3 regions of the Bacillus sp. z14 (2026) genome follow, and region 3 is predicted to be linked to each of the others. Evidence: predicted binding sites of a transcription regulator. Region 3 holds the regulator's gene; each other region holds the start of a gene.

Region 1 (10,912 bases), on a different contig from region 3:
AGTCTCCGTCAACTGTTACATCTTGATCTAAAGTTCCATGAACGGAATCATATTTTAAAAGATGCGCAAGCATTTTTGCATCAGTTAAATCGTTAACTGCTACAACTTCTACTTCCGGATTATTTAACGCTGCACGGAATACGATACGTCCAATTCTACCAAAACCATTAATACCTAATTTTACTGCCATTAGAAGGTTCCTCCTTTTGGAATCTTAGAAATAGATTTAAATTATATTCAAAAGGGTGTTATCCCTTAAGTAACTGTAGTGCCGCACCTTCATCCGTAATTAAAATCGGTTTTTTAGGTGCCATTTTGATATAGGCTTTTATTGCCTTAGCTTTTGAAGCTCCGCCAGCGACGGCGATTACATGTTCCGCATTAACCAGATCATCTAATTGAAGGCCGATTGTATGGACTTTTTGTATTATGTTGCCATCTTCATCGTAATAATATCCAAACGCCTCTCCAATTGCCTTTTTATTCTCAAGCTCCTGAAGACTGTCATCGGATGATTTCCTTCTTTCAGCCATTGTTTTGGCTTCCCCTATACCATGAAGAACGATATTAGCTGATTTCAACAAATTCAATACCTCATGTATAGCAGGTTCACTGGTTAGCGTATTGTATGCTGCTTCACTTAGGTTGTCCGGTACATACAGGACACGATATCGTGAATGCATCTTTTCCGCCATTTGTTCGCAAACTGTATTGGCCTGGTATTGAACACCCTTGCCAAGACCGCCTCTCGCTGGTACAAACAAAATGTCATCCACATCTGGAAGCTCTGAGACATCAGGTAACATTCTTCCTATTGCTGCCATTGTTGTTCCACCTGTTACGGCAATGATATTTTTACCCGTTAAGAGACTTTTCATACGCGAAGCACCGGCACGTCCAAGCTCATCTATTACCCATGGGGATTGGTCACTATCACCGCTAACGATGATAATTTTCTCCAAATTAAGTTTTTCCTGTAATAGGCGTTCCATATCATCTATACCCGATAATTGCCTTATTACACCACCCAGATGGTCGAGTACCTCTTTCCCTTCATTGGTAACAGTCATTCCAGAGCTCGCAATGAGTATAAGATTTTGGTTTTTCAAAAATTCCACTTCGCTGCGCAAAATCCGCTCCGTAATGTTCAAAGTCAGTGATAAGCTTCGTCTGCCTACCGGCTGCAGAGTACGAATCGTTCTTAAGATATTGTATCTTTTTTGCATGACCTCAAATATATCTGGAATTAATTTCTTCTGTAAATGGAGTATTCCGTCCATATCCTTCAAACTCCTTTTATACTTTGGTCATTTTTTGTCCTAGCAAGACGTTTAGCGTCCCAGTTTATGTAAAAAAAATAGCTCCTGATGTAATTCCATTCTAACAGGAGTTTCGAATAGTTGCAAGGTTCTAAATGTGAACATCACGTTAAATAGCGACGAATCTCATCTAAATCGATACGACCGTATTGAATAACCTGATCATTGATTTCGACTACAGGAATCATAAGCCCATATTGTTCCAGTAATTTATCATTGGAATATATATCGACTTCAAGGAGAGTAAACGTCATTTCTCTTTGCAAAATTTTCAAAAGATCCTTTGCCTCTTCGCATAATGGGCAATTCTTTTTTGTATAAAAATGAATGATTGGTACACTCACTCTCTTTCCCCCTGCTCTTTCTTATTTTCTACATTTATAAATTAATTATTCACTAACCTCATATCGTTTTCTTTTTGAAGAAGATGGTATATGAAGCAGAGTCCGATATTTCGCGATTGTCCTCCGTGATACAAGAATACCAAAATCATCCTGAAGTTGCTTTGCAATTGCCTGATCCGATAAAGGTAATGTTTTCTGCTCTGCCTTTATCAACCGCACTATTTCTTGCTTTACTTGTTCTGATGAAGAGTCTTCCAATTGAGCGTTCGGGATGCTGCTCGTAAAAAACATTTTCATATCATAAGTCCCAAATGGCGTCTCTACCACTTTGTCTCTAATCGCCCTGCTTACTGTGGACTCATGCACATCAACCATTTTGGCGATTTCCTTCATAGTTAATGGCTTTAAGGTGACACTTTTTCCAGTATCAAAGAAGGCAGATTGCTTTTCCATGATGGCATAAGTTACACGCCTTAAAGTTTGCTCTCTTTGCTCAATAGCCTTTTTTAGCCAGTTAAGCTCCAATTTCTTTTCGTACATATACTTTTTAGTTATGTCATCACTTCCATTTATAGGGGAAGTAAATTCATTCGTTTTAAATCTTCTCATTGATAAAACTTTTACAGTGGGTACTCCTTTTGAAACAGAAACACTTACATCCGGTATGAAATATTGGAATTCACCACTATTAAAAGCTGAACCAGGTTTGGGGTTATATGCCTGTATTAAATCAAAAATGGATTGAATATCTGCAATTGTTACACCAACCAGCTTGGCAAGCTCTTTCCACTTTCTATTCACAAGCATATCGAAATGATTAACCAAAACCTCTTCTAGTGGCAGATCATCGATATAATCACGTTTAGCCTGTATGAGCAAACATTCACTTAGATTCCTGGCACCCACTCCGACAGGCTCCAATGCCTGCAAAACAGATAAGGCAACATCCCATTCTGCCTGACTAACCTCCACAAGGGATCGAGCTTCCTCAAAGGTAATACGTAAATATCCATTTTCATCGATACAATCAATCAAAAACAATAAAACGCACTCTTCCCTGTCGGTTAATACTTTAAATGGAATTTGGGATCGTAAATAAGATTTTAATGAAACAGTCTCCTCACTGATTTGATTGATTGATGAGTCGCCATATGATCTGCCTGAGACTTTCGGATACTCGTCATCTATTTCAATTAACGGATTCTCAAGTGCTTTTCCATCGATATAGGCAGCTAATTCAATTGCCGGGTATTGAAGCAAGTTTATTGCCTGATTTAATTCCGGCGTCATCGTCAGCTTTAACTTTTGTTGCTGGTACAAACCAAACTCTACGTTCAAATCCCTGCCCCCTTATAATAAATCGCTTACATTAATAGTAGTAAATAGGAAGGAGCAGAGCAAGAAAAAGGAGGATATATTTACAAAATATTGAATTTGTTAATAAATAAAAAAATGCCCCAGTGCTAAGCTACTTTCGGCACTGAGGCATTTCCTACAATATATTATACGCCCTCGGAGGGAATCGAACCCCCATCGTAAGAACCGGAATCTTATGTTCTATCCATTAAACTACGAGGGCAAAATGTTAGCCTACAAAATTATATTATAAGGAAGAGAAAGTCTTTTTGCAAGAACTATTCCTTAGGTTTATAAGCCTTTATGTTGGGTAAGATGGATATCAGGGATTATTTTGTTTCTATACATAGAATCAGTTGCAAATTATGCGCAGACCAATCAGATAAACTAGACATCAGTCCTTAATAAAAAACATATAGTAATGTAAGCGTCTTTTGTTTGACCTTTATTGACCATAAAGTGTATGATAAAGTCAAAGCCAAATGTATTATTTTTTTACATATAAGGAGGAGAAAATAAATGAATTTAATTCCTACAGTTATTGAACAAACAAATCGCGGGGAACGCGCATACGATATTTATTCCCGTTTATTAAAAGACCGGATTATCATGCTTGGAAGTGCAATTGATGACAATGTTGCCAACTCTATCGTTGCCCAATTATTGTTCCTTGAAACTGAAAACCCAGAGAAAGATATTTATCTTTACATCAATAGCCCAGGCGGAAGCATCACAGCTGGTATGGCAATCTACGATACAATGCAATATATTAAACCAAAGGTTTCTACGATCTGTATCGGTATGGCTGCTTCAATGGGTGCATTCCTTCTTGCTGCCGGCGAAAAAGGAAAGCGTTTTGTGTTACCAAACAGTGAAGTGATGATTCACCAACCACTTGGCGGAGCTCAAGGACAAGCGACTGAGATTGAAATCGCTGCTAAACGCATTCTCTTTATGCGTGAGCGCTTAAACAAAATTTTGGCTGAACGTACTGGTCAATCTTATGAAACAATTGCTCGCGATACAGAACGTGATAACTTCATGACAGCTGAACGTGCGGTTGAGTACGGATTAGTTGATAAAATTATCACCCGCAATGTAGTAGAAGAAAATAAAAAATAATAAACTGATTAAGAGCTGTCGAGATATTCGGCAGCTCTTTTGTTTTATCAAAAAAATAATGTAGATATCCCCCTCTACTCCCCTACCTCACAATATTTTAGTTCTCTAATTGTTTATCACTTTACCAAATTAAAGTTTGATGTTAATATGAAAGCACAATTTAATAATTAGTCATTCTAAAGAGTGTTTATTGTGTTGAATTTCATACTTAAAAGTCTCAACCAATACAGCCACCGGAATGATCAAATTATAATTCGGGTATAGAATTATAACGATTTGTACCACTAGCAATAATTTATCTTATTATATTTTTCGCATATTTTGAAAACAGAAGGGGTCTTTCATCATGAATAATAAAAAATGGGGATTTTGGATATTAACCATGTTTGTTGTCGGCAACATGGTTGGTGGAGGAATATTTATGCTTCCGGCAAACCTAGCTGGTGTTTCTAGTCCGTTTGGAGCATCAATGGCCTGGATTCTAACAGGAGCTGGAGTATTAATGGTTGCTCTTGTATTTGGAAATTTGGCTATCAGAAAACCGGAATTAAAAACGGGACCGCAAAGCTATGCTCAAGCCATGTTCAGTTCACCAAGGAAAGGGAAAATTGCTGGTTACAGTATTGCTTGGGGTTACTGGGCTGCTAACTGGGCTGCAACGGCATCAGTCATCATCTCGTTTGCGGGGTACTTATCTACCTTCTTCCCAATTATGCAAAGCCAGTACATCCTTTTTTCAAGCGGCAATTTTGATCTTGAATTAGGGAAATTCTTAAACTTTATGGTATGCACAGTTATGCTGTGGGGCATTCACTTTATTCTCTGCAAAAGTTTTAACAGCGCTGGAAAAATCAATTTGCTGGCTACTATCACAAAAGTAATTGGTTTCGCACTTTTTATTGTCGCAACCATTTTCATATTTGATTCTGCTAATATAATGAACGGTAAAGAATTCATCGATGCATCTGGGGTTTCCCATTCATTGGGTGGACAAGTAAATAACGCAGCTATTGCCACGCTATGGGCCTTTATTGGGGTAGAAGCTGCTGTGATGCTATCTAATAGGGCAAAGTCTCAGACTGATGTGAAAAAAGCGACAATCACCGGACTGATTATTGCCATTGCGATCTATATTGGAATAACACTATTAACAATGGGCGCTTTATCCCAAGAGGCATTGCAACAGTCACATAAACCTTTGGTTGATGCTCTGCAGGCTGCAATCGGATCTAGCGGTGCTTATATTTTAGGATTCCTTGCCTTAATTTCATTATTCGGATCCACAGTCGGTTGGATTGTCGTTAGCTCCGAGGTACCTTATCAAGCTGCTAAATCCAACTTGTTCCCGGCATTCTTCGGAAAAACGAATAAAAAAGGAAGTCCAGTCAATTCTTTGACTATCACAAACCTTTTAACGCAATTCTTTTTATTCGCTACTGTTTCCGGAACGATAATGGAAGCTTATGAATTCGCAATGGTCGTTGCTACATTAGCTTACTTAATCCCGTATTTCGTTAGTGTTCTTTATCAGGTAAAACTGATTATTACCGGTGAAACATACACAGGGATGAAGCGATCACGATTGATAGATGGCATAATAGCGATAGTGGCTCTTGTATACACCCTATGGGTAATTAAAACCGGAACAGCCGACTTAAAAACCTTCTCGCTCGGTATAGGATTATTTGTCCTCGGTCTTGTTCTCTATCCAATCCTGATGAAAAACAAGAAACCAAAAGAAATTTCTAGAAGTTTGACAGAAGATAGATAATTATAAGACGAAACCACTCTTTCAAAAAGGGTGGTTTTTTTATGCCTAATTACCCACCTCTTTTTCCTCAACCACTCCTATTCTACCATTTTCTACCATTAAAGAGGTTTTTTAACAGAATAGTTAGAATATTATAGATGTTAATTAAAATTATAGAGGAGGAAACCATTTGCGAGGAAAATCTATTTTGGCATCGGCCTTCGCTGCTGCTTTAACATTCAGTGCCTTTGCACCAGCCACTTCTGCTCACCAAGTTTCGACAATAAGTAATCATGCAACCGAGACCAATCACAATCATTCAGCTGTCTATACAGGAAGCACTTTTGATTTAAGCATTGCCAACGAAGAACGATTAATTAAAATGCTTAAAAAGGAAGGTACTATCAAGAAAAATGCAACAGATAAAGAAGCGCAGACACAGCTGAAAAAGTACCTAAAGAAAAAAGAAGAAAATGCTAAAAAGGACTCATCAAAAAAATTCGATAAACAAATGAAAGAACTACAAAAGAAGTGGAACAAAAAGAAAAAAGGAAAAAAACCTGGCAAAGGTTCCAAACCTAATAACGGTGTTGTTCAACCAGTAAAAGAAGAGAAATATAGAGGGTCTGTAGTAAAAGATAAAGTTTTGGTTCTGATGATTGAATTCCCTGATTACAATGGTGACAATGTCAGACCAGAGGATACAGACATGTATTATAAAGATTATACTAAGGATCATTATCAACAAATGATTTTTGGTAAAAAGGGATATACAGGTCCTAACGGCGAAAAGCTAATTTCTATGAAGCAATATTATGAACAGCAATCTGGCGGTAGCTATACCGTAGATGGTGAAGTAGCTGGTTGGTATATGGCTGAAAAACCTGCCGCTGAGTATGGTGGAAATATTCCCACACCCGATGGAAATGACAAGGATGCACGTAGCCTTGTAAAAGAAGCATTAGAGGCAGCAGCAAACGATCCAAATGTAGATCTTGCTGAATATGATCAGGAAGATCGCTACGATTATGATGGAGACGGCAATAAACGCGAACCAGATGGATTAGTCGATCACTTAATGATTGTCCACTCTGCTGTAGGTGAAGAAGCAGGTGGCGGTACACTGGGCGGAGATGCAATCTGGTCCCATCGTTCAAATTTGGGAGGGGTATTCCCAATCGATAATACGGAAACAGACATACCTTACTGGAATGGACAAATGGCTGCTTACGATTACACCATTGAACCAATTGATGGAGCTGCCGGAGTATTTGCCCATGAATATGGCCACGATTTAGGTCTACCGGATGAGTATGATACGCAATACTCAGGATCTGGTGAAGCCATTGGCTATTGGTCAATCATGGCAAGCGGCAGCTGGGCAGGTAAAGTTCCAGGAGGAGAACCAACTGGGTTCAGCCCATATGCAAAAGAATATCTTCAGGAGAGCCTTGGAGGAAACTGGCTTAATTATGAAGAGGTCGATCTTGATGATCTGACTAGACGGGGATCTGAATTCCTTCTCGATCAAGCCATTACAAAGGGAAGAAACCTGGATGCACTTAAAGTGAATTTGCCACAAAAGAAAATCACAGTAAATACCCCTTATAGCGGGAAGTATGAATATCATAGCGGAAAAGGTAATAACCTAAATAACTCTTTGGTTACTTCTCTTGATCTAACAAATAAGTCGACAGCCCAGTTATCTTTCAAGACTTGGTATCAAATAGAGCAGGATTGGGACTATGCATCTGTTCAAGTGCGTGAAGAAGGACAAACAAACTGGACAGGGGTAGCAGGGAATATAACCACTTCTACTAATCCATATAAACAAAATCCGGGTAATGGTATAACAGGAAACTCCAACGGATGGGTAGATGGTATATTTGATTTAACGGCCTATGCTGGCAAGAAAATTGAATTGCGTTTTAATTACTGGACTGATGTAGCAGCTATTGAAGCAGGTTTTTATGTAGATGATATTACAATTACTGCCGATGGTCAGGAACTCGTAAAAGATAATGCAGATACTTCAACCTCTTCCTTTACATTAGATGGCTTCACAAAGAATGAAGGCTTCTATACAAGTGATCAATACTATTTGGCAGAATGGCGGAATCATCAGGGCGTCGATTTGGGACTTGCTCATATCAAACGCGGAGCCAGCCTAATGAAATATGATGGCGGATTAGTGGTTTGGTATGTGGATGACAGCTATTCAGATAACTGGACAGGCAAACATCCAGGTGAAGGCTTCCTTGGAGTAGTCGATGCTGACCAAGGAACATTGAAATGGAGTGACAAATCCTTAGCTGCAACTCGTTATCAAATTCATGATGCTGCATTTAGATTAGATAAAACAGATAAAATGTATTTGGATTATAAGAACATAAATGGTTTAACATTGTCTGATTTTGATACGAAACCATTTTCTGTGTTTGATGATAGCAAAAATTATTTAAATCCTGGCAAACCGGACGCAGGGCGGAATATCCCTGAGTTTGGCGTAAAAATCAAGTTAACGGGCCAAAGTAAAGACCGTACTGTCGGAAAAATTCTTATTAGTAAATAAGGCAGGAAAAGAGGCGGCTCATAGATAGCCACCTCTTTTCTGTTTGTATCCTAACGGTTCTCCATTTTACTACTCTTTTGTCATAAATGCTTCTAAAACCTGTATAGCCTCTTCTTCATCCTGACCATCTGCTGCAAGGGTCACTGTCTTACCTGAACCAATCGCCATACTCATTAATCCCATAATACTTTTTACATTGGCCTTCTTTTCTCCATCTATAATAAATATATCAGATGAAAAACGACTTGCCTCCTGAACAAATAGAGCAGCCGGGCGTGCCTGCAAGCCTGTTTTAAGCTGTACAGTGACTTCTTTTTCAATCACAGCGATTCCCCTCCATTAAATATTATTTATATCATAATGCTTGGAATACTTATTTAGATTCACCGGCTCGCAGCCTCTCGGCAATTTCATCTATTTTACGTAGACGATGATTTATACCCGACTTGCTTATTTTATCGCTTGAAACCATTTCCCCAAGTTCTTTTAGGGTTACATCTTGGTATTCGACACGCAGTCTTGCAATTTCACGTAGCTTATCAGGCAATATATCCAGACCAACTGTATTTTCAATATAACGTATATTTTCAACCTGGCGCAATGAAGCGCTGATTGTTTTATTCAAGTTTGCAGTTTCACAATTTACAAGTCGATTTACAGAATTTCGCATGTCTCTAACAATACGAATATCCTCAAATTTCAAGAGTGCATTATGCCCTCCAATAATATTCAGGAACTCAGAAATCTTTTCCGCTTCCTTCAAATAGGTGATAAATCCTTTTTTTCTTTCGAGCGTTTTGCTTTTTAATCCAAATGAGTTCATCAACTCACACAAAGAATCATTATGCTGTTTATATAAAGACGATATTTCTAAGTGATAAGAGGAAGTCTCAGGATTATTAACTGATCCGCCTGCAAGAAATGCACCACGTAAATATGATCGTTTACAGCATTTCTTGTGGATTAGTTCCTCGGATATATCATGGATAATCGTAAATCCATTTTCAATGATATTCAAGTCTGTTAGTACTTCCTTCGCTTTCTCAGAAAACCGTACAATATAGACATTATTCTTTTTCAGCTTCATCTTTTTACGAACAAGCAAATCAACCTGGAGATTATAAAGCTTCTTTAAAAACGTATAAATTCTCCGGGCAATCGCTGCATTTTCTGTTTGCACATCCACAATAAGATGACGATTGGAAAAGGATAAGGATCCGTTCATCCGGATTAGCGCAGATAGTTCTGACCGTGCGCAGCACTCTTTTACTTCTAAATTGGTTAATTCTTTTTTTGTTTCCGACGCAAACGACACCCTTTTTTACACCTCAATCCCTTTACAACTTACACTTTATTCTTTTCCTTTAATAAATTATAGATAATAGAAGCAACAACGACTGTATCATGTCTGACACGGTTATTTTGAATTGTTACAATATTATCCTTAATCACTTGCAGTCCCATTTGTTCAAGTCTGTTTATATCAAAGATAACCGGTTGGGCATACTCTTCTTTATATTTTAATTTTAAATGCGCAGGGATATCCTCTTTATTGACTAAGATTGTATCCATACATGACTCACCTAAATGCTCATTTATTACTTTCAAATGGTCACTTGCTGTATAATTCAGGGTTTCCCCTGCTTGAGTCATTAAGTTACAAATATATACCTTGGATGCTTTGGCATTTGCAATTTCAGCTGCAATTGTAGGCACAACCAAATTAGGCAATATACTTGTATAAAGACTTCCCGGCCCCATCAAAATTAAATCTGCCTGTCTGATGGCCTGGATGGTTTCATGAGGAGGCTGAATATGCTCAGGACTGAGGAATACCCGCTTTATGCGTTTCCCGGAGTATGGAATTTTTGATTCACCGGAAACAACCGTCCCATCCTCGAGTTCTGCATGTAGGATTACGCTCTGGTTAGCAGAGGGCAAAACCTGCCCTCTTACATTTAAAACCTTACTCATCTCCTGAATAGCATGTACAAAGTCACCGGTAATAGAGGTCATCGCAGCAAGAATTAAATTCCCTAGAGCATGACCTGATAATTGTTCAGAGCCTGTAAATCGATGCTGAAACATTTGCTCAATTAATGGCTCTACATCAGACATAGCTGCTAAAACATTCCGTATATCACCAGGAGAAGGGATGTCCAGTTCCTCTCTCAGTCTGCCAGAACTGCCACCATCATCCGCAACGGTCACTATAGCGGTAATGTCGAGGGGATATGCCTTTAGCCCTCTTAATAGGACAGGAAGGCCCGATCCACCACCTATGATGACCACTTTAGGTTGTGCTGATATGGATGTCATCTGTGCGTACCTTCCTTTTATCAATATCACGATGCGTTACACTCGTATGGTACTCATTGTTATACCGTTTACCCAGATATTCAGCTAAAGTTACGGAACGATGCTGGCCTCCAGTACATCCCACAGCGAT
Region 2 (10,912 bases), on a different contig from region 3:
TTTGTAGACCGTGCAGACGAAAAAATTACAGTTAAAGTGTATTCTAACTGCGAGGATGTAACGTTAGTAGTAAACGGGACTACCTATACAACAGAACGTAACCGCGCTGCCTTTACCTTTAATGATGTGGCACTGGAAGACGGCATGAATACTGTAAAGGCAATCGGTACATCCGAAGGAAATACATTCGAAGATACTGCTCACTTCAATAAAGTGGATGAGCCAAATCCAAGCTACCTAGTTCCAGAAAGTGATGCTGGCGGAGTGGTTGCTAACTGGTTTGACATGCCTGATTTAGATGAAGACATGGAAATTGAAGAACTTGTTATCACTGATGATGTATATTCTACTCGCAATACACTCGGTGAGTTATATAAAAATGAAGAAACTAAGAAAGTATTAGAGAAGTATTTAAAAGGATTCAATGAGGATAATCCAATGTTCGGTATGGCAGAAGGTATGTCAATTGATATGCTGGCATCCATGGCGGATGATATATTTACTGAAAAAATGATGTATGCCATTAACAAAGAGTTAATTAAAATTAAAAAAGCTTAATTTAAAAAATGGAAATAGCGATCTGGGTTTATACCCGGTCGCTATCTTTCCTATATTCTTAGTCAAATAAAGAAGGTGCACGTATTGAAATCAATCATGTTATTTGGTGAAATGCTGTTGCGTTTAACACCAACCAATCATCAAATGTTAATTCAGGCAAGCCAGCTGGATATGATGTATGGTGGTTCTGAAGCAAATATTGCTGTCGCTCTCAGTCATTGGGGTGAAAAAACCTCCTATGCTACTTGCTTACCAGATAATAACCTTGGACTTGCCGCTGTCACACAGTTAAGAAAATATGGTGTAAACACTAATCATATCGTCTATAAAGGCAAGAAAATGGGCTTATATTTTGTTGAACAAGGTCATTCCATCAGACCTACAGAAGTCACTTATGATCGCCAAAACTCCGCTTTTGTTGAAGCTTTGCCAAATGATTATGATTTTGAAGCGATGCTTTCCGAAGTTAAATGGCTCCATGTCAGCGGAATTAGTTTAGGTGCAAGTAAAAATGCACGTGAAACGACTATGGAATTGGTCAAGGCGGCAAAACAAAAAGGCATTAAAATCAGCTTTGACTTTAACTATCGTGCAAAATTATGGACATTAGATGAAGCAAGAAAAGCTTACATCGAAATCCTGCCATATATTGATGTTATTATCGGAAGTTACCTGGACGTTCTAACAATCAGACAGGAAAAAAGAGAAGTTAACACATTCGAAGAAAAAATCGCTTTATTAAAAGAGTTTCAAAAAGAGTATCAGTTTGACCAAATTTACACAACTGAAAGAAATATTCTTGGTAACAATGTACAAGAATTACGATGTGCCATTATAACTGAAACAGAGCACTTCACAGCAGGTCCGGTTAAAGTAAATGTTCTTGATCGAATCGGTACGGGCGATTCATTTGTAGCTGGCGTATTATATGGAATCAACAATCAATACAGTCCTCAAGAAATCATTAATTTTGCCCTATCATCATTCGCCTTAAAACATACCATTATCGGCGATTTTCAAATTGCCAGCAAGGCGGATGTTCAACAATTTGATGTTGAAAATGAAAAAGTAGTTATCAAACGCTAATGAAAGCAGGTGCTAAAAAAGCACCTGTTTTTCATTTTCTCCCCTCTTCTGCTCCCTTTCAATAAAAAGCAATTCTCGAAAAACAAGTTTAAAGATTATGCAATTATGGAGATAGGTATATATATTCTATTAACAGCTTATATAGATTTACAGAAAGTGAGTCGATTGTTCATGCCATCTGAAGTACTAACAACTGATTTTTATATTTTAATAGCAGCGATCCTATTAATCCTCGGAATTCTGTCTACCAAATTCTCAGCAAAATTAGGAGTCCCTTCACTCGTCTTTTTTATACTGGTCGGAATGGCCATGGGAAATGATACCTTCGGCGTAATTAATTTTTCGAATGCAGGATTAGCACAAACGATTGGTGTTCTGGCCTTGATTATTATTTTGTTTGAAGGTGGAATACAAACTAAATGGAAATCATTGCGGCCAATTATTCTCCCTTCCCTTTCACTGGCAACCATTGGTGTTTTGATAACCTCTGCAATAGTTACGATAGCAGCTCATTATATTCTTAATGTTGATTGGCTGATAGCTATGTTATTCGGTTCAATTGTTGGATCAACGGATGCAGCAGCAGTATTTGCTGTATTAAAAGGACAAAACATACAAGACCATTCAGGTAAAACATTAGAGGCTGAATCTGGTTCCAATGACCCGATGGCAATCTTTTTAACCGTGTCCTGTATTGAAATGATTACCTCTTCTGAAGTAAATGTAGTTAATCTAATTGGATCTTTTATTGTCCAGATGGGACTTGGTTTACTGCTTGGATGGATATTCGGGAAAATAGCCGTTGCTGTGCTTAATCGGATCAATTTGGAATCAACTGGCCTTTACCCTGTTTTCGCTGTTACATTCGCTTTATTAACATACGGTATTACTGCGAATCTAAACGGAAGTGGATTACTGGCCGTCTATGTAATGGCTATTATCATTGGAAACTCTGAGGTCGCCTATGAAAAAGCTACACAATTCTTTGCCGAAGGATTTGCCTGGATGATGCAAATTTTAATGTTCATTATATTAGGCTTACTTGTTAATCCCGACGATTTATTTTCACTTGAAATTATCTTAAAAGGCTTATTGCTTTCTGTTATTTTAATCCTGATTGCAAGGCCGGCAGCTGTATTCATTTCTACTATTAAAATGAATTTCAATTTTAAAGAGAAAGTATTTTTATCCTGGGCTGGCTTAAAAGGCTCCGTACCAATTGTCCTGGCGACATTTCCCTTACTTGCAAACATTGGAGACAGCCACCTGATTTTTAATGTTGTCTTCTTTGTTGTATTAACAAGTTGTTTAATACAAGGATCCACCATATCCTTCGTGGCTGGCAAACTTGGATTAGCCGAGCCTGCCAGTGAAACCCCTAAGCATTCACTTGAAATTGTCTCACTGGGTAAGGCCAATGCTGAAATGGTGAAATATCAAATGGAACCGGACTCTTTCTTGATTGGGAAAACACTAATTGAAATACCATTCCCTGACCATACATTGGTCAATGCAATCATAAGAGATGACAAATTGGTTACCCCTACCGGTGACACAGTGATCAAAGAAGGCGATTTTCTCTATGTATTGACACCTAAGTTAAAAAAACGCAGCGTAAAACAGTTACTGCGAAAGAAAAATACTGATAATGAAGAATAATAGTAAGATTAGAAGTTAGTATCCTATTTCAAAACTATGATAGCTTAAAGAACAAAATCTCATCAAAAAATGCCTCCTATCTCAAGGATAGGAGGCATTTTTATTAGACAGTCACTACTTTTATTTCGTTTTTGATCACTTCTGCTTTAAATGTTCTCTTGTCTGGGTGTGGGTGATTGAAGACACAATCCGCAATTCCATCCTCAAGTTGTTCCTGAATAACTCGACGTAATGGACGTGCTCCAAAAGCAGGATTATATCCAAGCTCAGCCAGTTTTTCTTTTACTTCATCTGTTATGGTCAGTTTAAATCCTTCATGATCAAGCATTTCATATAGTTCAGCAAGCATAATATCTACAATTTCAAGTAAGTTTTCTTTTGTTAATGATTTAAACTCAATGATGCTATCAAAACGGTTTAAAAATTCAGGCTTGAAGTAGCTGCCAAGAGATTGAAGAATAGATACTTCTTCCTCTACTCCTCCTGCTCCAAAACCAACTTTCTTAACTTTCTCACCGACTCCTGCATTACTTGTCATGATAATCACTGTGTCTTTAAAGTTTACTGTGCGTCCCTGACTGTCTGTTAAACGTCCATCTTCAAGGATTTGCAAGAACATGTGCATCACATCTGGATGAGCTTTTTCAATTTCATCCAAAAGAATGATGCTATATGGTTTACGGCGAACCTTTTCGGTTAATTGTCCGGCTTCTTCATGTCCGACATATCCCGGAGGAGAACCGATTAATTTAGACACACTGTGTTTCTCCATATATTCACTCATATCTAAACGAATCATAGAGTCTTTTGTGCCAAACAATTCTTCTGCCAATGCTTTTGATAGCTCAGTCTTCCCAACTCCAGTCGGACCTACAAATAAGAATGATCCAATTGGGCGATTTTTGGCTTTTAAGCCGGCACGGCTCCGACGAACAGCTTTCGCCACTTTTTGAACGGCCTCATCCTGACCGATTACTTTATTTTTAAGTTCCTCTTGAAGCTTATTCATTCGAACAGCTTCATCCTCTTGTAGCTTACCTACTGGTATACCTGTTTTCTGTTCGATGATTTTCTGGATATCTTCTACAGTTACCTTCGGCTTTTCACCAGTTCCTGTTTTAAGCATATTTTCAAGTTTTTCTTCTTCGTCTCGAAGTTTGGCAGCCTGTTCATAGGCTTCTGTTTTTAATGCCTGTTCTTTTTCTTTGTGAATTTGCGCCAATCTTTCTTTTACTGATTCTTCACCTTGATTTTCAATTGTCAAATTCAATTTAGAACCAGCTTCATCCATTAAGTCAATGGCTTTATCCGGCAAGAAACGATCTTGAATATAGCGGTGTGACAGTTCTACCGCTGCTTCTAATACTTCATCACTAAATTCAACAGAATGGTAGGATTCATATCTTTCTCTTAATCCTTTTAGAATATCTAACGCTTCTGCAGTTGTAGGCTCATTAACCATTACTGGTTGGAAACGTCTTTCAAGTGCCCCATCTTTTTCAATTTGACGATACTCATTTAATGTTGTTGCACCTACTAATTGTAACTCTCCACGCGCAAGCGCTGGTTTCAGAATATTCCCTGCATCCATGGAGCCTTCTGCAGATCCGGCACCTACAAGCTGATGAATTTCGTCAATAAACAGAATCACATTTTTTCTTGTTTGCAATTCTTGAATAAGCTGCTTCATCCGTTCCTCAAATTGCCCACGAATACCAGTATTGGATACTAAGGAAGCAACATCAAGCAGATATACTTCTTTATCCTTTAGTTTTAAGGGAACATTCCCTTCCGCAATTTTAAGCGCAAGTCCTTCAGCAATCGCTGTTTTACCAACCCCTGGTTCACCGATCAGGACTGGATTATTTTTCGTACGTCTGTTCAATATCTCAATTACACGTTTAACCTCTTCTTCACGTCCAATCACTGGATCAATGAGTCCTGCTTTTGCATTATAAGTTAAGTTACGACCGTATTGATCAAGTAATCCTCCACCATTAGGCGGCTGTGTTTGTGTTCTGACCTGTTTATGCTGGTTGTGATTTGTCTGGTCCATTGAGCCAGACATATCTGACATAAATGAATCTCCGTTACCCTGGTTGAAAAATGATTCTAATGTAAATGGCTTAAATGGATGTAAATTCATTCCTCCCATTTGAGCTCCTAATTTATTGCGTTCCTCTTTATAGCATGAAGAACACAAATGATGATTTTCCTGATGTCCATTCACCCTTAATTGCATCTGTACAGTTGCTTGGTTTTGTTGGCATTTTTCGCAAACCATAGATGTATCCTCCTTATAATTCTAAATTTATTTTATCGTTTTACAGTTACTAAACTCATTTGAAAATTGGTCAATTTGACTTTGACTATCTTTGACCTTAATTACATTATACTCTGACCTTTTTTGACTTTCAACTATTTTATACCCCTTTGTTTATTTTTTAATCATAAAAAAAGGAAGCGCCTGATACAGCGCTTCTTAGATAAACAAATAATTAATTAGTCACGGCTTCCTTTATATCATCATATCGCAAAGTTGCCTGTGCAGCTGCCAGCCTTGCCAATGGAACACGATAAGGCGAACAGCTTACATAGTCTAAACCGGCTTTATAACAGAAGTCGATTGATATTTTTTCTCCGCCATGCTCCCCGCATATGCCAGTTTTTAATTCAGGTTTTGTTTGTCTGCCCAATTTCACTCCCATTTCGACCAGCTTACCTACACCATCTTGGTCTAACACTGCAAAAGGGTTTTCAGGCAGGACTTTTTCTTCTATATATGTTTGTAAAAACTTCCCTTCCGCATCATCACGGCTGTATCCAAAAGTTGTTTGGGTTAAATCGTTAGTACCGAATGAGAAGAAGTCTGCCTCTTTGGCAATTTGATCAGCAGTAAGTGCTGCCCTTGGGATTTCAATCATAGTACCAATCGTGTACTGGAACTTTTTGTCCGTTTCTGCCTCTACCTGAATCGCTGTATCCATCACCAATTGTCGCATTTGTTTCAATTCATTCACATGTCCAACAAGCGGAATCATGATCTCAGGCTGAACCGGAATACCGCGCTCCATTAAGTTAGCAATCGCATAGAAAATAGCTTTTGCCTGCATGCCGTATATTTCTGGATGAATCATGCCTAATCGGCAACCGCGATGTCCAAGCATAGGATTAAATTCATCCAATTGACGAACCTTTTTTAACAGTTGCTCTTTTTTCATTAATTCCTTTGAATCAGGATCAGTAATTTGAAGCTTCGTCACTTCGATGATTAATTCTTCTTTATCAGGTAAGAATTCATGTAATGGTGGATCTAATAAGCGAATAGTAACCGGATTTCCCTGCATGGCTTCAAAAATGCCTTCAAAATCCTCTTGCTGCATTGGCAATAAATATTCTAATGCTTTATTTCTTTCCGCAATGGTCTCAGAAAGAATCATTTGTTGGACAAACGGTACACGTTTTGCATCCATGAACATATGCTCTGTTCGACATAGTCCGATTCCGCCAGCCCCAAATTCGAGAGCCTTTCTTGCATCCTCTGGATTGTCGGCATTTGCACGTACCCCTAGTTTTCTAGTTTCATCCGCCCATGATAATAAAGTTAAAAATTCATCCGATAATTCTGGATCAATCATTGGAATCTCTCCAAGCATGATTTCACCTGTAGATCCATCTATCGTAATGGTATCATGATGGTTCACTACTATATCGCCAACTCTGAATTGCTTTTCTTTTAAATCAATCTTTAATGGCTCACAGCCGCAGATACATGGCTTTCCCATACCTCTCGCTACCACGGCAGCATGGCTTGTCATTCCCCCACGGGTTGTAACAATTGCCTGGGCAGCAACTATTCCATGAATATCATCAGGTGTCGTCTCAGGACGGACAAGAATGACCTTTTGGCCGTCATTGCCCAATCTTTCTGCTTCATTCGCATCAAATACTACTTGGCCTGTAGCAGATCCTGGTGATGCTGGAAGGCCTTTAGCCAGTTGTTTTCGTTCATAAGTGTCATCAATTCGGGAGTGGAGTAGCTGATCCAATTGCTCCGGATCTACTCTTAACAGCGCTGTTTTTTTATCGATGATCCCTTCCTGCACCATTTCTACAGCAATTCTAATGGCTGCCTGTGCAGTACGTTTACCGGATCTCGTTTGAAGAATGTATAATTGTCCACGCTCAACCGTAAATTCTATATCCTGCAAATCCAAATAGTGTTTTTCAAGCTGCTTGCATGTATTTACGAATTGTTCAAAAACATCTGGCATATCATTTTCCAAGGTATGTATAGGCTGTGGTGTCCTGATTCCCGCAACTACATCTTCTCCCTGAGCATTAATTAAATATTCCCCATATAAAACATGCTCTCCGGTGGATGGGTTTCGGGTAAATGCCACTCCTGTTCCGGAATCTTCACCCATATTCCCAAAAACCATGCTTTGAATATTAACTGCTGTTCCTAAATGTCCAGGAATTTTATTTAAACGTCTGTACACTTTTGCACGCTGATTATTCCAAGAATCAAATACCGCTTTAACAGCTAAAAACATTTGCTCACGAGGGTCTTCGGGGAAACTTTGTTTCGTGTGCTTTCTAACAATATTTTTATAACCTTCTATAACTGTTTTCCAATCTTCGGCGGTTAATTCAGGATCATTTTGATACCCTTTTTGTTCACGTATATCTTCCAGCAATTGCTCAAAATAAAATCCATCAACTCCCAAAACCACATCGCTGAACATTTGAATGAAACGACGATAAGAGTCATAAGCAAACCTTGGATTTCCTGTTAATTCTGCCATGCCAACAACCGTTTTATCATTCATACCGAGATTTAAGACAGTATCCATCATACCCGGCATTGAAAAGACGGATCCTGATCTAACAGAAACTAAGAGGGGATCAGTTGGGTCGCCAAGCTTTTTACCAGTGCTCTGTTCAAGATTTTGGAGTGCCTCGAGAATTTGCTCTTCCATCTCTTCAGTAATTTGTTTTTCATTTTCATAATAAGAGTTACAGGCTTCTGTACTGATGGTGAATCCAAATGGTACAGGTAAACCGATATTCGTCATTTCAGCTAAATTAGCTCCTTTACCACCCAATAAATCTTTCATATTACTATTTCCTTCGTTAAAAAGATAAACATATTTAGTCATCATACATAGCTCCTCTCACCTTTTAAAATATCCAAAATAATACTCGCTGTTTCTTCAATAGCTTTATTGGAAACATTAATGATCGGACAGCCGACTCTTTTCATAATTTTCTCGGCATAATCCAATTCCTCTAATATTCGCTCATAACTGGCATAGTTAGACTGAGAGGTTAAACCTAATGATTTTAATCTTTCTTTACGGATTGCATTTAACTGGTCTGGAGTTATAATCAGACCAACACATTTACTCTTTTTAATTTTGAATAACTCATCAGGCGGTGAAACTTCTGGAACTAAAGGCACATTGGCTACCTTGTACCCTTTGTGTGCTAAATACATCGATAATGGAGTTTTTGAAGTCCTTGAGACTCCTATTATCACAATATCTGCATTTAAAAGACCCCTTGCATCTTTACCATCATCGTACTTGACGGCAAATTCAACTGCTTCAACCTTACGAAAATAGTCTTCATCCAATTGTCTGGTTAATCCTGAAAGATGATTGGCTGGCTTATGGAATTTTTCCTCAAATGCATTTAATAATGGAGATAACAGATCAACTGCTACTACATTCGCTTCTTTAGCCCGCAAATCCACATGCTCTTTTAAGGAAGGAATAACAAGGGTGTACGCAATAATGGAGGAGTCCTGTTTTGCTAAATTGATAATTTCATCAATATCTTCTTCACTTTTTACATATGAATTTCTTCTAATATCTACTTGTCCGCCATTAAACTGTGTGGCAACCGCCTTTACGACAAATTCTGCTGTTTCTCCTACCGAATCAGATATAACGTATACAATTTCCCTCTTGTTCATCAGCCAATTCCCTTCTATCCATAAATTAGTTATGTATTCGTAATATATAAGCAATGACTGTTATTTTTCTGTTCATCTCCCTCTCTAAATCAACCTCAATTAATTTTTTCGTTAACTTAATAGTATCACCACTTTTTTAAAATTCAAACTAATATGTTATACTTTTTACCAATTAGTATAACACAATTTACTTCTTGAAAATCATCTATTATATATAAATATATCTCAATTTTATGTATTTTCAAAAAAATAAACTATACAATTCATTACACAATAGTAAAATAAAAGATAAAGCGGAAAGGAGGTATCTATGAACGGCCTAACAAAGCGAATAATTGTAATATCTTTTGATTGCTTATCTGCATTGGATTTTCCTAAATTAACTAATTTAACGCACTTCAGGGATATAATTGAGAGAGGATCTTATGCAAACCATGTTCAAACCATCTACCCCTCTTTAACCTATCCTTGTCATACATCCATCATCACAGGTAATTATCCGAAAAGACATGGGATTATCAACAATACGCTTATTCAGCCCGGCCGGAAATCTCCTGATTGGCAATGGTACAGATCTTCTATTAAAGGCACTACTTTATATGATCAGGCAAAAAAGGCCAACCTAACAACCGCTTCCCTTTTATGGCCTGTCACTGGCCGTGCGAACATCGATTACAATTTGCCGGAAATTTTTCCAAACAGACCCTGGCAAACTCAACTGCTTGTCTCACTCTTCAGCGGCAGTCCTCTCTACCAATGGCAGCTGAATAAAAAATTCGGCCATCTGAGGCAGGGACTGAGTCAACCACATTTAGATGACTTTGTGCTGGCCTCTTGCCTTGAAACAATCAAAACGAAGCAGCCACATTTACTTCTTGTTCATTTCACAGATTTGGATTCAAAGCGACATGACCATGGATTTGATTCCAGCGAAGCTAATGAAGCACTGACAAGGCATAATGAACGTCTTGGCCAAATTATTACCACATTGAAAGAAATACAATTATATGAAGAAACAACAGTGATTGTCCTTGGGGATCACAGTGCATTAGATGAAAATAAAGCGATACAAGTAAACACCCTATTTAAACGGGAAAATTTTATACATATTAACAAACAAGGAAAATTGATCAATTGGAAGGCTTATTGTAAATCCTGTGATGGATCAGCATATATTTACGTAAAAGATAAAGAAGATATCGGTACCTACAAGCGAGTTCAGTCATTATTGACTAAATTAATGGAGAACAAAGACAACGGGATTGAACAAATCCTGACTGGTACTGAAGCAGAAAATTTAGGGGCAGACCCAGCTTGTGCCTTCATGCTTGAAGCAAGAAAAGGGTTCTATTTCACGGAATCTTATGAAGGCGATTTCATTAAGCATATAAGCGCAGAAGATGTGAAGCGTGAACCCAAATATACATTGGCCACACATGGATATTCTCCTCAAAAACCAGATTACAGCACCGTATTTATAGCAGCAGGCAAAGGAGTCACAAGCGGACAAATCATTCCAAACATGCACCTTGTCGATATAGGTCCTACATTAGCTGCTATGCTGGGTCTCTCCCTGGGAGAAACAGATGGAAAGGTGATAGAAGCGTTTATCCAGCCAAAAGAATAAAG
Region 3 (10,912 bases):
TTCTCCACCGGCAATATTTCTTTTTTGGTCTGTATCTTCAATCCTTATAACAAAGCTGCCACCCTGGCTGCGTGCAAATAAATAGTTAAATAAAGCTGTTCTGGCATTACCGATATGAAGATGTCCAGTTGGACTTGGAGCGTACCGAACACGTATACTGCTAGTCATTAATATTTCCTCCCAAATGATAAAGTACCTAAGTAGGATTCATTTTACCACTATTTTAATCTGGTTTAAAACCACCAGTTCTATTCTTTTATTAAAAGAACCGTAGCTTGAGCCGCTATGCCCTCACCTCTGCCTGGAAATCCAAGCTTTTCAGTTGTAGTAGCTTTTACGTTTACTTGTTCCATGTCACCTTCAAGTAGACCGGCTATCACTTCACGCATTTGATCGATATAAGGGCGCATTTTCGGCCGCTCTGCAATGATTGTGCAATCAATATTGCCTAGCTTATATCCCTTTTGCTTTACAAGTTTCCATACATGAGTTAAAAGCTTTTTAGAATCGGCATCTTTAAAAGCCGGGTCAGTATCCGGAAAATGCTTGCCAATATCTCCCTCTGCGACAGCACCCAGACATGCATCTGCTACAGTATGGAGCAGAACATCCGCATCAGAATGCCCAAGCAATCCTTTATCATTAGGAATAGTAATACCCCCAATAATCAATGGTCGTCCTTCTACTAATTGATGTACATCAAAACCTTGTCCTATTCTAAACATGACGGTCTCCTTTTAAGTTTTTCTCCAGAATCGCTTCAGCAAAATATAGATCCTCTGGTGTGGTAATTTTAATATTATCGTAATTTCCTTCTGTTATGGCTACTCTCTTCCCAATCTGCTCAACCAAACTCGCATCATCTGTTCCAAGGTAATTTGCGCTAACCGCTGCCTCATGTGCCTCTTTTAACAGAGACACACGAAAAGCTTGCGGGGTTTGAATTGCCCACAAGCTTGATCGATCGATTGTTTTCTCTACCATGGTATCTCTGACTTGTTTAATCGTATCCTTAACAGGTACAGCTAACACACTTGCACCGAACTCTTTTGCATCAGCAATTAAATTTCTTAACATAGAATGATTAATAAACGGTCTTGCTCCATCATGCACGAGGACGATTTCTGCCTCGTCACTTAAGGCTTTCAACCCATTACTGACACTATATTGCCGCTCGCTGCCGCCATTTATCAATACAATAGGAGTCGGTAGTGACAATGTTTTGATCAGCCTATTAAATTCTTCTTTTTCAGCAGGATTGATTGGCAAAATAATTTGTTTACAATGCTTATCCGTGCCAAACACAGACAAGGTATGTGCGATAATCGGGCTATTTTTCAGTTCAATCCAAAGCTTATTTTTACTTGCCTTCATTCTTTTCCCTTGCCCAGCTGCAGGGATAATCACTTCATAATCCATCTTCTACTCCTATATCATCGATAGCTATTTCTCTTATAATGCTTTTTCCAATAATTTTGGTTTCGCAAATATCATACGTCCAGCCGAAGTCTGTAAAACGGATGTAACAATGACCTCAATCTTCTTACCGATATAATTTCGGCCTTCTTCAACCACAATCATCGTTCCGTCATCCAGATACGCTACACCCTGATTTTGCTCTTTCCCATCCTTGATAACCTGGACGAGCATTTCTTCACCAGGAATAACCACCGGTTTAACTGCATTTGCTAAATCATTAATATTTAATACCTGAACATTTTGGAACTCACAGACTTTATTTAAATTGAAGTCATTGGTCACAACAATACCGTCCAATACCTTGGCTAATTTGACCAGCTTACTATCTACTTCCTGTACGTCTTCAAAGTCACCTTCATACATCTCGACTTCAATTGGAAGCTCTTTTTGGATTTTATTCAGAATATCGAGCCCTCTTCTTCCCCTTGTTCTTTTCAGTGCATCGGAAGAATCAGCAATATGCTGCAATTCACCAAGCACAAATTGTGGAATAACGATAGGTCCTTCCAAAAAGCCAGTTTTACAAATATCTGCAATACGTCCGTCGATAATTACACTTGTATCGAGAACTTTCCTTTTTATATTGGATGGAGCTGCTTCTGTATCGCCATCTTGCTCTGTACCTTTTTTCCTTGTTTTAACCGAGTTAGTCACAAGGTTGGTTAGCTCATCCCGTTTTTTAAAGCCCACCTGGAAGCCTAAATAACCAAATATTAAAGTCAAGAGAATTGGAGCGACTGTGTTGATGATCGGTAACTGAATTGAATTCAGCGGAAGACCAATAAGGAAGGCCAATAGAAGGCCAAGTAAAAGCCCCATACTTCCAAATATAATATCCGTGATGGGAGCAATAATTAATTGTTCTTCCACCCATTTAATGAAATGTACTACATGATCAACCATCCAGAAAGTAATGATATAAAAAATAATTGCACCTGCGAAACCAGTAAAAATAGGATTAGTAATAAATGAATTATCAGTAATTAATGAAAATAAATCTGGCAATACGATGATTCCTATAGCTCCTCCTACGATTAAGAAACACAGTTGTATAATTCTTTTTAACATTCCTTCACCTCCCATTAATAATTATAAACGAGGACTTTCCTGCTTTAATAGTTTTTACCCATTAATTAACTTGCTGTAAAGAAGATGTAATTACACTGTAACAAAAAGCATATATCAGCCTTTTTTATGCATTATCTATTATTATAACCTGATTATACGTCAGATAGATGTCAGAACTTCCATATTTTATCTTATCTTATAAGCTGTGCTGCCCAATTTCTGTTTTTATATGTCTCAGCCCATGGTGGATTTTTTTAGCTCTTACTTCTCCTATACCCTCTACGTCATCCAAATCCGCTACGCTTGCATTCAACAAATTAGATAGCTTGCCAAACCTCTTTACGAGATTATGGATGATACTGAAGGGCAGCCTTGGTATCTTATGAAGGGCCCGATACCCACAGGGTGAGACGATCTGTTCCATCGGTACAAACCCTGTATACCCAAGAGTTTTCATGATAGCTGTGTCCTCAACAGATTCTGAATAGGATAAATCAACAAACGCCTGAAAAACCTGTTCTGGCTTAAGGCCCTCCGGATCAATTGTGTAATCCTTTAAGACAAGCATTACCTCCTGTTCCACCACATGCAGCATTTCATGTAATTGCAAACGCAGCAGCCTTCCTTCAACACCTAATTCATTCATATAAATCAAAAGCTCGGTTTTAATTCTCATAACCATTATAAGCCTCTGCATTACATATAGAATATCCGCATATGTTACCATCTCTTCAAATTCCAGCTTACTTAAATTATGAATACTTTCCTGCAAAACAGAACGATACCGTTCAAGTGTTTGCATCGCTTGATTAGCCTTTGTTAATATCACAGACAATTCCCTCAGCACGTATCGAAAGTTTCCTTGATAAAGAGTAATGATATTTCTTCGTTGAGAAATAGCTATTACCAATGCCTTCGTCTCTTTAGCAATTCTCTCGGCTGTTCGATGCCTCATTCCGGTTTCCATTGAAGGTATCGTTTTATCTGGTACAAGATGGGCATTCGCAAGCATAATGGTCTCCACTTTCTCATTAAGGATAATGGCTCCATCCATTTTAGCTAATTCATATAGATAACTGGGTGAAAAAGGGCAGCCGATTTTAAATCCTCCATCTACAAGGGATTTAACTTTATCGTTATATCCAACCACAATTAATCCACCCGTATTGGCACGCAAAACATTATCAAGGCCCTCTCTAAAGGGTGTGCCTGGGGATACCAATTGAATGATTTGCGCCTTGGCTTTTTCTGCTGCCTTTTTATCCATTACCTTAACCCCCTAATGCATATTTTAAAGCTTCGCTTACCGAATTGACTCCAATCACTTTGATTTCTGACGGAGGTTTCCAGCCACCCAAATTATTGGCAGGCACGATAATACGCTCAAATCCAAGCTTCGCTGCTTCCTTTACTCTTTGTTCTATCCGCGATACCCTTCTAACTTCACCGGTTAATCCAACTTCACCAACAATGCAATCCGTTGCTCTAGTAGGTACGTCTTTAAAGCCTGAAGCTATACTGACAATTACAGCCAAATCTACAGCAGGCTCACCCAGCTTTACTCCACCGGTGACCTTTAAATATGCATCTTGGTTTTGAAGTAAGAGACCAACTCTTTTCTCCAGAACAGCCATTAACAAAGAGACACGATTATGGTCAATTCCTGTTGCCATCCTTCTTGGATTAGGGAAGATAGATGGAGAAATGAGGGCTTGTATTTCTACAAGTATGGGCCGTGTTCCTTCCATCGAAGCTACGACAGTTGAACCCGCTGCACCCTGAGAACGTTCTTCGAGGAATATCTCCGAAGGATTCAAAACTTCCTCCAATCCTTCTTCCTTCATTTCAAAAATACCCATTTCATTTGTAGAACCAAATCTGTTCTTGACTGCCCTTAGAATACGATAAGTATGATGACGTTCCCCTTCAAAGTAGAGCACGGTATCCACCATATGTTCCAATAGTCTCGGTCCGGCAATATTACCCTCTTTTGTAACATGGCCAACAATAAATATTGCAATTCCCTTTGTCTTAGCCAGTCTCATTAATTCAGCTGTACATTCACGAACCTGTGATACACTGCCTGGAGCAGATGTTACATCAGGATGGAATACTGTTTGAATAGAGTCGATTATGACAAAATTAGGGTTCATTTCATTGATAGCTTGTTCAATCATCCCCATATCTGTTTCAGAATAAACATAGAGATGGTCTGAAGATACCCCTAGTCTAACAGCCCTCAGTTTTGTTTGCTTCACTGATTCTTCGCCAGATATGTACAAAACATCGTAATTATTATTCGCTAGCTGGGATGAAACCTGCAGTAATAAAGTAGATTTTCCAATTCCTGGATCTCCACCTATCAATAATAAGGACCCAGGTACAATTCCTCCTCCAAGAACACGATTGAGTTCATTTGAATCTGTCAATACGCGAGGTTCCTGCTCCGTACCTATGGAAGTAATCGATGTAGGTTTCGCCATTGCCTGATCCGAATGGGTAAAAGCTGTACGTCTCTGATTTTTATTAGCTGTTATTTCAATTTCCTCTGTCATGGTATTCCATTCATTACAGCCAGGGCATTTCCCCATCCATTTTGCTGATTCATATCCACAACTTTGGCAGATAAATTTCGTTTTCTTTTTTGCCATATTTCTTTAATCCTCTCCGGGGAATAAATTAACTAATTATGTGCTTCTCTTTTTATTTTACGGATTATATCGCTATTCTTATTCTTATTATTTGTCATTATAAAGTATTTATAGCTATCTGTAAGGAAAGGGCACAACCCTATGGCAGTGCCCTCAAACCAATATTTCTTACTTAGCAGCTATTACTTCATCCCCTGTTTTGGCAGTAAACTCACCATCAACCACATCGATAGTAATTTTTTTACCTTTTTCAATCTTTCCTTTCAACAGTTGTTCTGATAAGAAGTCTTCAACATGTTTTTGGATAGATCTTCTCAAAGGACGTGCTCCATAATCAGGATCATAGCCTTCTTCTACAATTTTTCCTTTTGCCGCTTCCGTCAATTCAAGATTAATATCCTGCTCAGCCAAGCGTTTAATCAGCTGGTCACCCAGCAACGTAACAATCGATTTCAAATGCTCTTTTTCCAGAGAGTGGAACACAATAATCTCATCAATTCTGTTTAGGAATTCTGGACGGAAAGCACGTTTTAATTCTTCCATAACCTGGCCTTTCATATCTTTATAATCCTGGCCTTGATCCTGCATATTGAACCCAACATAACGATTCTTTTTCAAACTGTGAGCTCCGACATTGGAAGTCATAATCAAAATTGTGTTACGAAAATCAACTGTCCTACCCTTTGAATCTGTCAGACGTCCATCTTCTAATACCTGTAACAGGATATTAAAGACATCCGGATGCGCTTTTTCAATTTCGTCAAGAAGCACAACGGAATATGGTTTACGACGAACCTTTTCTGTTAATTGTCCGCCTTCCTCATACCCAACATATCCTGGAGGTGACCCAACAAGGCGGGATGTTGAATGCTTTTCCATATACTCAGACATATCAATTCTAATCATTGCATCTTCATCGCCAAACATTGATTCGGCCAGTGCTCTAGCTAATTCTGTTTTACCAACCCCTGTAGGACCAAGGAAGATAAATGACCCGATTGGACGTTTAGGATCTTTCAGTCCAGCTCTTGCTCTACGCACAGCTTTAGAAATAGCTATAACTGCTTCTTCCTGACCAATCACACGGTTATGGAGAATCTCCTCCATATTCAGAAGCTTATCAGATTCAGTTTGTGCAAGCTTCGTAACCGGTATACCAGTCCAGCTCGATACAACGTGCGCAATATCTTCTACAGTAACTTCGCTGTTTTCTTTCCCTTGTTTCTCTTTCCATTCACGTTTTGTATTCTCAAGTTCTTCACGTAATTTTTGTTCGATATCACGCAATGATGCCGCTTTTTCAAATTCCTGACTTTGAACAGCCGCATCCTTCTCTTTTCGTGCCTCTTCCAGGCGAACTTCAAGTTCCTTTAAATTAGGCGGCGTAGTGTAGGAACGGAGTCTTACCTTGGAACCTGATTCATCAATCAGGTCAATTGCCTTATCTGGTAGGAACCGATCGGAGATATACCGATCAGATAGCTTAACTGCAGCATCGATTGCTTCATCTGTGATTGATACTCTGTGATGTGCCTCATAGCGATCGCGCAAGCCTTTAAGTATTTGGATAGATTCCTCAATTGTTGGCTCGTCAACCTGAATTGGCTGAAAGCGTCTTTCCAAAGCTGCATCTTTTTCAATATATTTTCTATATTCATCAAGTGTTGTGGCTCCGATACATTGCAATTCCCCTCTAGCCAATGAAGGTTTTAGAATATTGGAGGCATCAATTGCTCCTTCGGCTCCGCCTGCACCAATTAAGGTATGGAGTTCATCAATAAACAGAATAACATTACCTGCAGCACGAATTTCATCCATCACTTTTTTAAGGCGATCTTCAAATTCACCGCGATATTTCGTACCGGCAACAACTGTCCCCATATCGAGTGTCATAACTCTTTTATCTCGAAGGATCTCAGGAACTTCATTATTAATGATTTGTTGGGCGAGTCCTTCTGCAATTGCTGTTTTACCGACTCCCGGTTCACCAATAAGCACAGGATTATTTTTAGTACGACGACTTAATACCTCAATAACCCGTTGTATTTCTTTATTTCTTCCTATTACCGGATCCAGGCTGCCTTCTCTCGCAATCGCAGTCAAATCACGGGCAAGGCTATCCAAGGTAGGCGTGCTTGCTGCAGAAGATGATCCTCCCTGATGAATACCTGCTTCATTGCTGCCTAAGAGTTGTAATACCTGTTGTCTTGCTTTATTCAAACTTACACCCAGATTATTCAGAACACGGGCTGCTACACCTTCGCCTTCGCGAATTAACCCTAATAAGACATGTTCAGTACCTACATAAGAATGTCCCAGCTTTCTGGCTTCATCCATAGACAATTCAATGACTTTTTTAGCACGAGGAGTATAATGAATAGTTTGTACAGTCTCAGATCCCTTACCAATCAGGCTCTCAACCTCTTCCTGAATTTTTTCAGGACTTAACCCAAGAGCATAGAGCGCTTTAGCAGCTATTCCATCCCCTTCTCTCACTAAACCAAGCAAGATATGTTCAGTGCCAATATTATTATGCCCAAGCCTAATTGCCTCTTCCTGTGCAAGTGCCAATACTTTTTGTGCTCTTTCTGTGAATCGACCAAACATCATTATGTTTTCCTCCTATTCATCTTGTGTTTTATCTTCCATCAATAATCGATCCCTGATTAAAGTAGCCCTTCGAATATCCCTGTTTTTTGAATTTAACTCCCCTCCTGCATATCGCTGAAGGAATCCAGGCTGAGTAACAATCATTAATTCATTTAATATATGTTTAGATATATTAGGAATGTAACCTAAATCAATACCTAATCTAACATCTGATAAACATTTTGCCGCTTCCTTGGATTCAATGATTCTGGCATGAGACAGTATACCAAGTGAACGGAAAACCCTATCTTCCAATTGTATGTTTGATGATTGTACTAATGTGTCCCTTGCTGCCTTTTCCTGCATAATAATCTGTTCCACTACACTGGTTAAATCATCAACGATGTCTTCCTCGGTCTTTCCGAGCGTCATTTGATTGGATATTTGAAATATATTTCCCAGTGCCTCGCTGCCCTCACCATAGATACCGCGCACAACCAATCCTAATTGATTAATAGCAGATACCACTCTGTCTATCTGTCTTGTTAACACAATGCCCGGTAAATGAACCATGACAGATGCTCTTAATCCAGTTCCAACATTCGTTGGACAACTTGTTAGATATCCAATCTTTTCGTCAAATGCATAGTCCAATTCACTCTCTACCCAATCATCAATTCTGCTTGCTACTTCGAGAGCTTCAGAAATTTGCAGTCCAGGATATAGACATTGAATTCGGATATGATCTTCTTCATTAACCATTATGCTGACTTCTTCATTTTCTGAAATAAGGCAGGCACCTACATCTTTATGTTTTGCCAACAGAGGGCTTATTAAATGTTTTTCTACCAGTACTTGCTTATCTAATGGATTTAGATCTATCATTTTTACCATTTCCAAATGTCCTAATCCTGAAAGATACTGACCGCCAATACGATCTTCAACTTTTTTTAGTAATCTTTTGGCTTCTTCCTGTGAAAAAACAATCGGAAAGGCAACATTTTTTACGTTTCTGGCCAGCCGGACTCTTGAGCTCAATACAATATCCGATTCCGGCCCTTCCTGGTTCATCCATGAACTGATGGCATTTTCCATAAAGTGTTCAATTGTCATTTTTGTTCGCCCCCTTCTTGAGAGGCTTCAATTTCCTTCTCTAATGAACGAATCTGATCCCTGACTTCTGCTGCCTTCTCAAATTCCTCTGCCTCAACATAATCATTGATTTGAGCCTTTAAATCATTTATTTGCTTTCTTATATGTATAGTTCCGCCAGCACGTTTAGGAATTTTTCCGTTATGATGGACATTCCCTCCATGCAATTTTCTTAATATGGATTCCAAATATGGATTGAATGTCTTATAGCACTCCGAACATCCAAACCGACCGATATTAACAAATTCACGGTATGTTAATCCACAATGGGGACATGTCAGTTGATCTTCATTACTAAAGGGAGATTTAGAGTTGGCTGATTTCATACCTAATCCCATATTTAATAAACCTGCTAACAGATTATTGAATGAAAAAAAATCGCCTTTTTCTTCAGCACAATATTCACAAAGGTTTACTTCCGTTTGTTTGCCGTTAACGATTTTTGTAACCTTCATCGTAGCGGGTCTTTCGTTACATTCCTGACAAAGCATTGTTTTCACCCTCTCCGTAGCAACTCATTTATACCTTAATGTCATAAACATCGCTTTTAAGATTCGCGCGCGCAATTCATCTCGTTCAGGTAAATCATAATGGAGTACAGAACGGTCCATTACACTCAACATGATTTTTGCTTCCCGTGAAGATATAACTTCTTCCTCAACTAATCTGCCAATTAAATCTTCAGAATTACTTTGAGAGATACGCTGTCCAACCAAATTACTGATTTGTTCAATTAAATGTGCTCTGTCATGGGACTGTACCCGCATTATACGAATATAACCCCCACCACCCCGTTTACTTTCTACCAGATAACCTCTTTCGATTGTAAAACGAGTATTGATCACATAATTAATTTGAGAGGGAACGCATTGGAACTTATCAGCAATTTCGCTTCTTTTTATCTCTACCAATTCTTTCTCGCTTATATCGAGAACGCTCTTCAAATAATTTTCAATAATATCGGATATATTTTTCATATAGGCTCCCCCTCTCACTGTTTTGACTTTGACTATATTTGACTATAATTATACAAAAGCATCCTCAATTTGGCAATCATTATACTTTACTCTAACTTATTATATGTATACTGCACAATTAACCTTTTTATAAAAAACCAATACTTCAATTCTACCCAAATTTCCTTTTTTAAAACCCTGAAACCTTCCTGTAAAAAGGATCTTTTTTCCCTAAAATACAAAAAAACCAGTTCAATTTGAACTGGTTTTGGCTGCCCGGCAACGTCCTACTCTCACAGGGACTCGCGTCCCAACTACCATCGGCGCTGAAGAGCTTAACTTCCGTGTTCGGAATGGAAACGGGTGTGGCCTCTTCGCCATCATTACCGGACTATGGTGGAGCCTAGCGGGATCGAACCGCTGACCTCCTGCGTGCAAAGCAGGCGCTCTCCCAGCTGAGCTAAGGCCCCAAATTTTTAAAATGGTCGGGAAGACAGGATTCGAACCTGCGACCCCTTGGTCCCAAACCAAGTGCTCTACCAAGCTGAGCTACTTCCCGATATAATGGCGCGCCCGAGAGGAGTCGAACCCCTAACCTTTTGATCCGTAGTCAAACGCTCTATCCAATTGAGCTACGGGCGCATATAGAGTGCCGAGGGCCGGTCTCGAACCGGCACGGTAGTCACCTACCGCAGGATTTTAAGTCCTGTGCGTCTGCCAATTCCGCCACCCCGGCATATAACTTGGCATTGGAGCGGAAGACGGGATTCGAACCCGCGACCCTCACCTTGGCAAGGTGATGTTCTACCACTGAACTACTTCCGCATTATACAGTAAAGCAGTGATAAGAACTTAGGCCAATGAGGTTATCGTTCCTGCTCACTCGCTTATTTATCTATAAAAAATGAGCCATGAAGGACTCGAACCTTCGACCCTCTGATTAAAAGTCAGATGCTCTACCGACTGAGCTAATGGCTCACAATAATGGTGGAGGATGACGGGATCGAACCGCCGACC

What was found. Region 3 encodes CtsR, which represses protease genes until heat stress. Its sites were predicted from a motif close to ATGGTCAATAAAGGTCAAACA; they were not measured.
Region 1: clpP (ATP-dependent Clp endopeptidase proteolytic subunit ClpP) is a predicted target of CtsR. The motif match lies at 3,455-3,475, and genes of this name have one in related genera.
Region 2: AC4G3O_RS01235 (ATP-dependent Clp protease ATP-binding subunit) is a predicted target of CtsR. The motif match lies at 5,698-5,718, and genes of this name have one in related genera.

The regions. Positions count from the first base shown of each region.
Region 1 is NZ_JBZFQK010000003.1:221,832-232,743, forward strand. Features, by position in the region: gene gap (type I glyceraldehyde-3-phosphate dehydrogenase) at 1-190, opposite strand, end outside; gene AC4G3O_RS12105 (sugar-binding transcriptional regulator) at 249-1,280, opposite strand; gene AC4G3O_RS12110 (glutaredoxin family protein) at 1,424-1,663, opposite strand; gene rpoN (RNA polymerase factor sigma-54) at 1,709-3,001, opposite strand; tRNA gene AC4G3O_RS12120 (tRNA-Arg) at 3,171-3,242, opposite strand; gene clpP (ATP-dependent Clp endopeptidase proteolytic subunit ClpP) at 3,539-4,141, shown strand; gene AC4G3O_RS12130 (amino acid permease) at 4,488-5,912, shown strand; gene AC4G3O_RS12135 (immune inhibitor A domain-containing protein) at 6,082-8,463, shown strand; gene AC4G3O_RS12140 (HPr family phosphocarrier protein) at 8,533-8,787, opposite strand; gene whiA (DNA-binding protein WhiA) at 8,837-9,778, opposite strand; gene AC4G3O_RS12150 (gluconeogenesis factor YvcK family protein) at 9,808-10,782, opposite strand; gene rapZ (RNase adapter RapZ) at 10,757-10,912, opposite strand, start outside.
Region 2 is NZ_JBZFQK010000001.1:273,455-284,366, forward strand. Features, by position in the region: gene AC4G3O_RS01220 (glycoside hydrolase family 2 protein) at 1-558, shown strand, start outside; gene AC4G3O_RS01225 (sugar kinase) at 643-1,644, shown strand; gene AC4G3O_RS01230 (potassium/proton antiporter) at 1,816-3,303, shown strand; gene AC4G3O_RS01235 (ATP-dependent Clp protease ATP-binding subunit) at 3,407-5,587, opposite strand; gene ppdK (pyruvate, phosphate dikinase) at 5,802-8,465, opposite strand; gene AC4G3O_RS01245 (pyruvate, water dikinase regulatory protein) at 8,465-9,283, opposite strand; gene AC4G3O_RS01250 (alkaline phosphatase family protein) at 9,594-10,910, shown strand.
Region 3 is NZ_JBZFQK010000010.1:185-11,096, reverse strand. Features, by position in the region: gene gltX (glutamate--tRNA ligase) at 1-168, opposite strand, end outside; gene ispF (2-C-methyl-D-erythritol 2,4-cyclodiphosphate synthase) at 249-725, opposite strand; gene ispD (2-C-methyl-D-erythritol 4-phosphate cytidylyltransferase) at 718-1,419, opposite strand; gene AC4G3O_RS18270 (PIN/TRAM domain-containing protein) at 1,453-2,547, opposite strand; gene disA (DNA integrity scanning diadenylate cyclase DisA) at 2,744-3,814, opposite strand; gene radA (DNA repair protein RadA) at 3,819-5,198, opposite strand; gene clpC (ATP-dependent protease ATP-binding subunit ClpC) at 5,367-7,808, opposite strand; gene mcsB (protein-arginine kinase McsB) at 7,821-8,900, opposite strand; gene mcsA (protein-arginine kinase activator protein McsA) at 8,897-9,430, opposite strand; gene AC4G3O_RS18240 (CtsR family transcriptional regulator) at 9,455-9,916, opposite strand; rRNA gene rrf (5S ribosomal RNA) at 10,170-10,286, opposite strand; tRNA gene AC4G3O_RS18230 (tRNA-Ala) at 10,290-10,365, opposite strand; tRNA gene AC4G3O_RS18225 (tRNA-Pro) at 10,378-10,454, opposite strand; tRNA gene AC4G3O_RS18220 (tRNA-Arg) at 10,461-10,537, opposite strand; tRNA gene AC4G3O_RS18215 (tRNA-Leu) at 10,546-10,631, opposite strand; tRNA gene AC4G3O_RS18210 (tRNA-Gly) at 10,646-10,720, opposite strand; tRNA gene AC4G3O_RS18205 (tRNA-Lys) at 10,801-10,873, opposite strand; tRNA gene AC4G3O_RS18200 (tRNA-Val) at 10,881-10,912, opposite strand, start outside.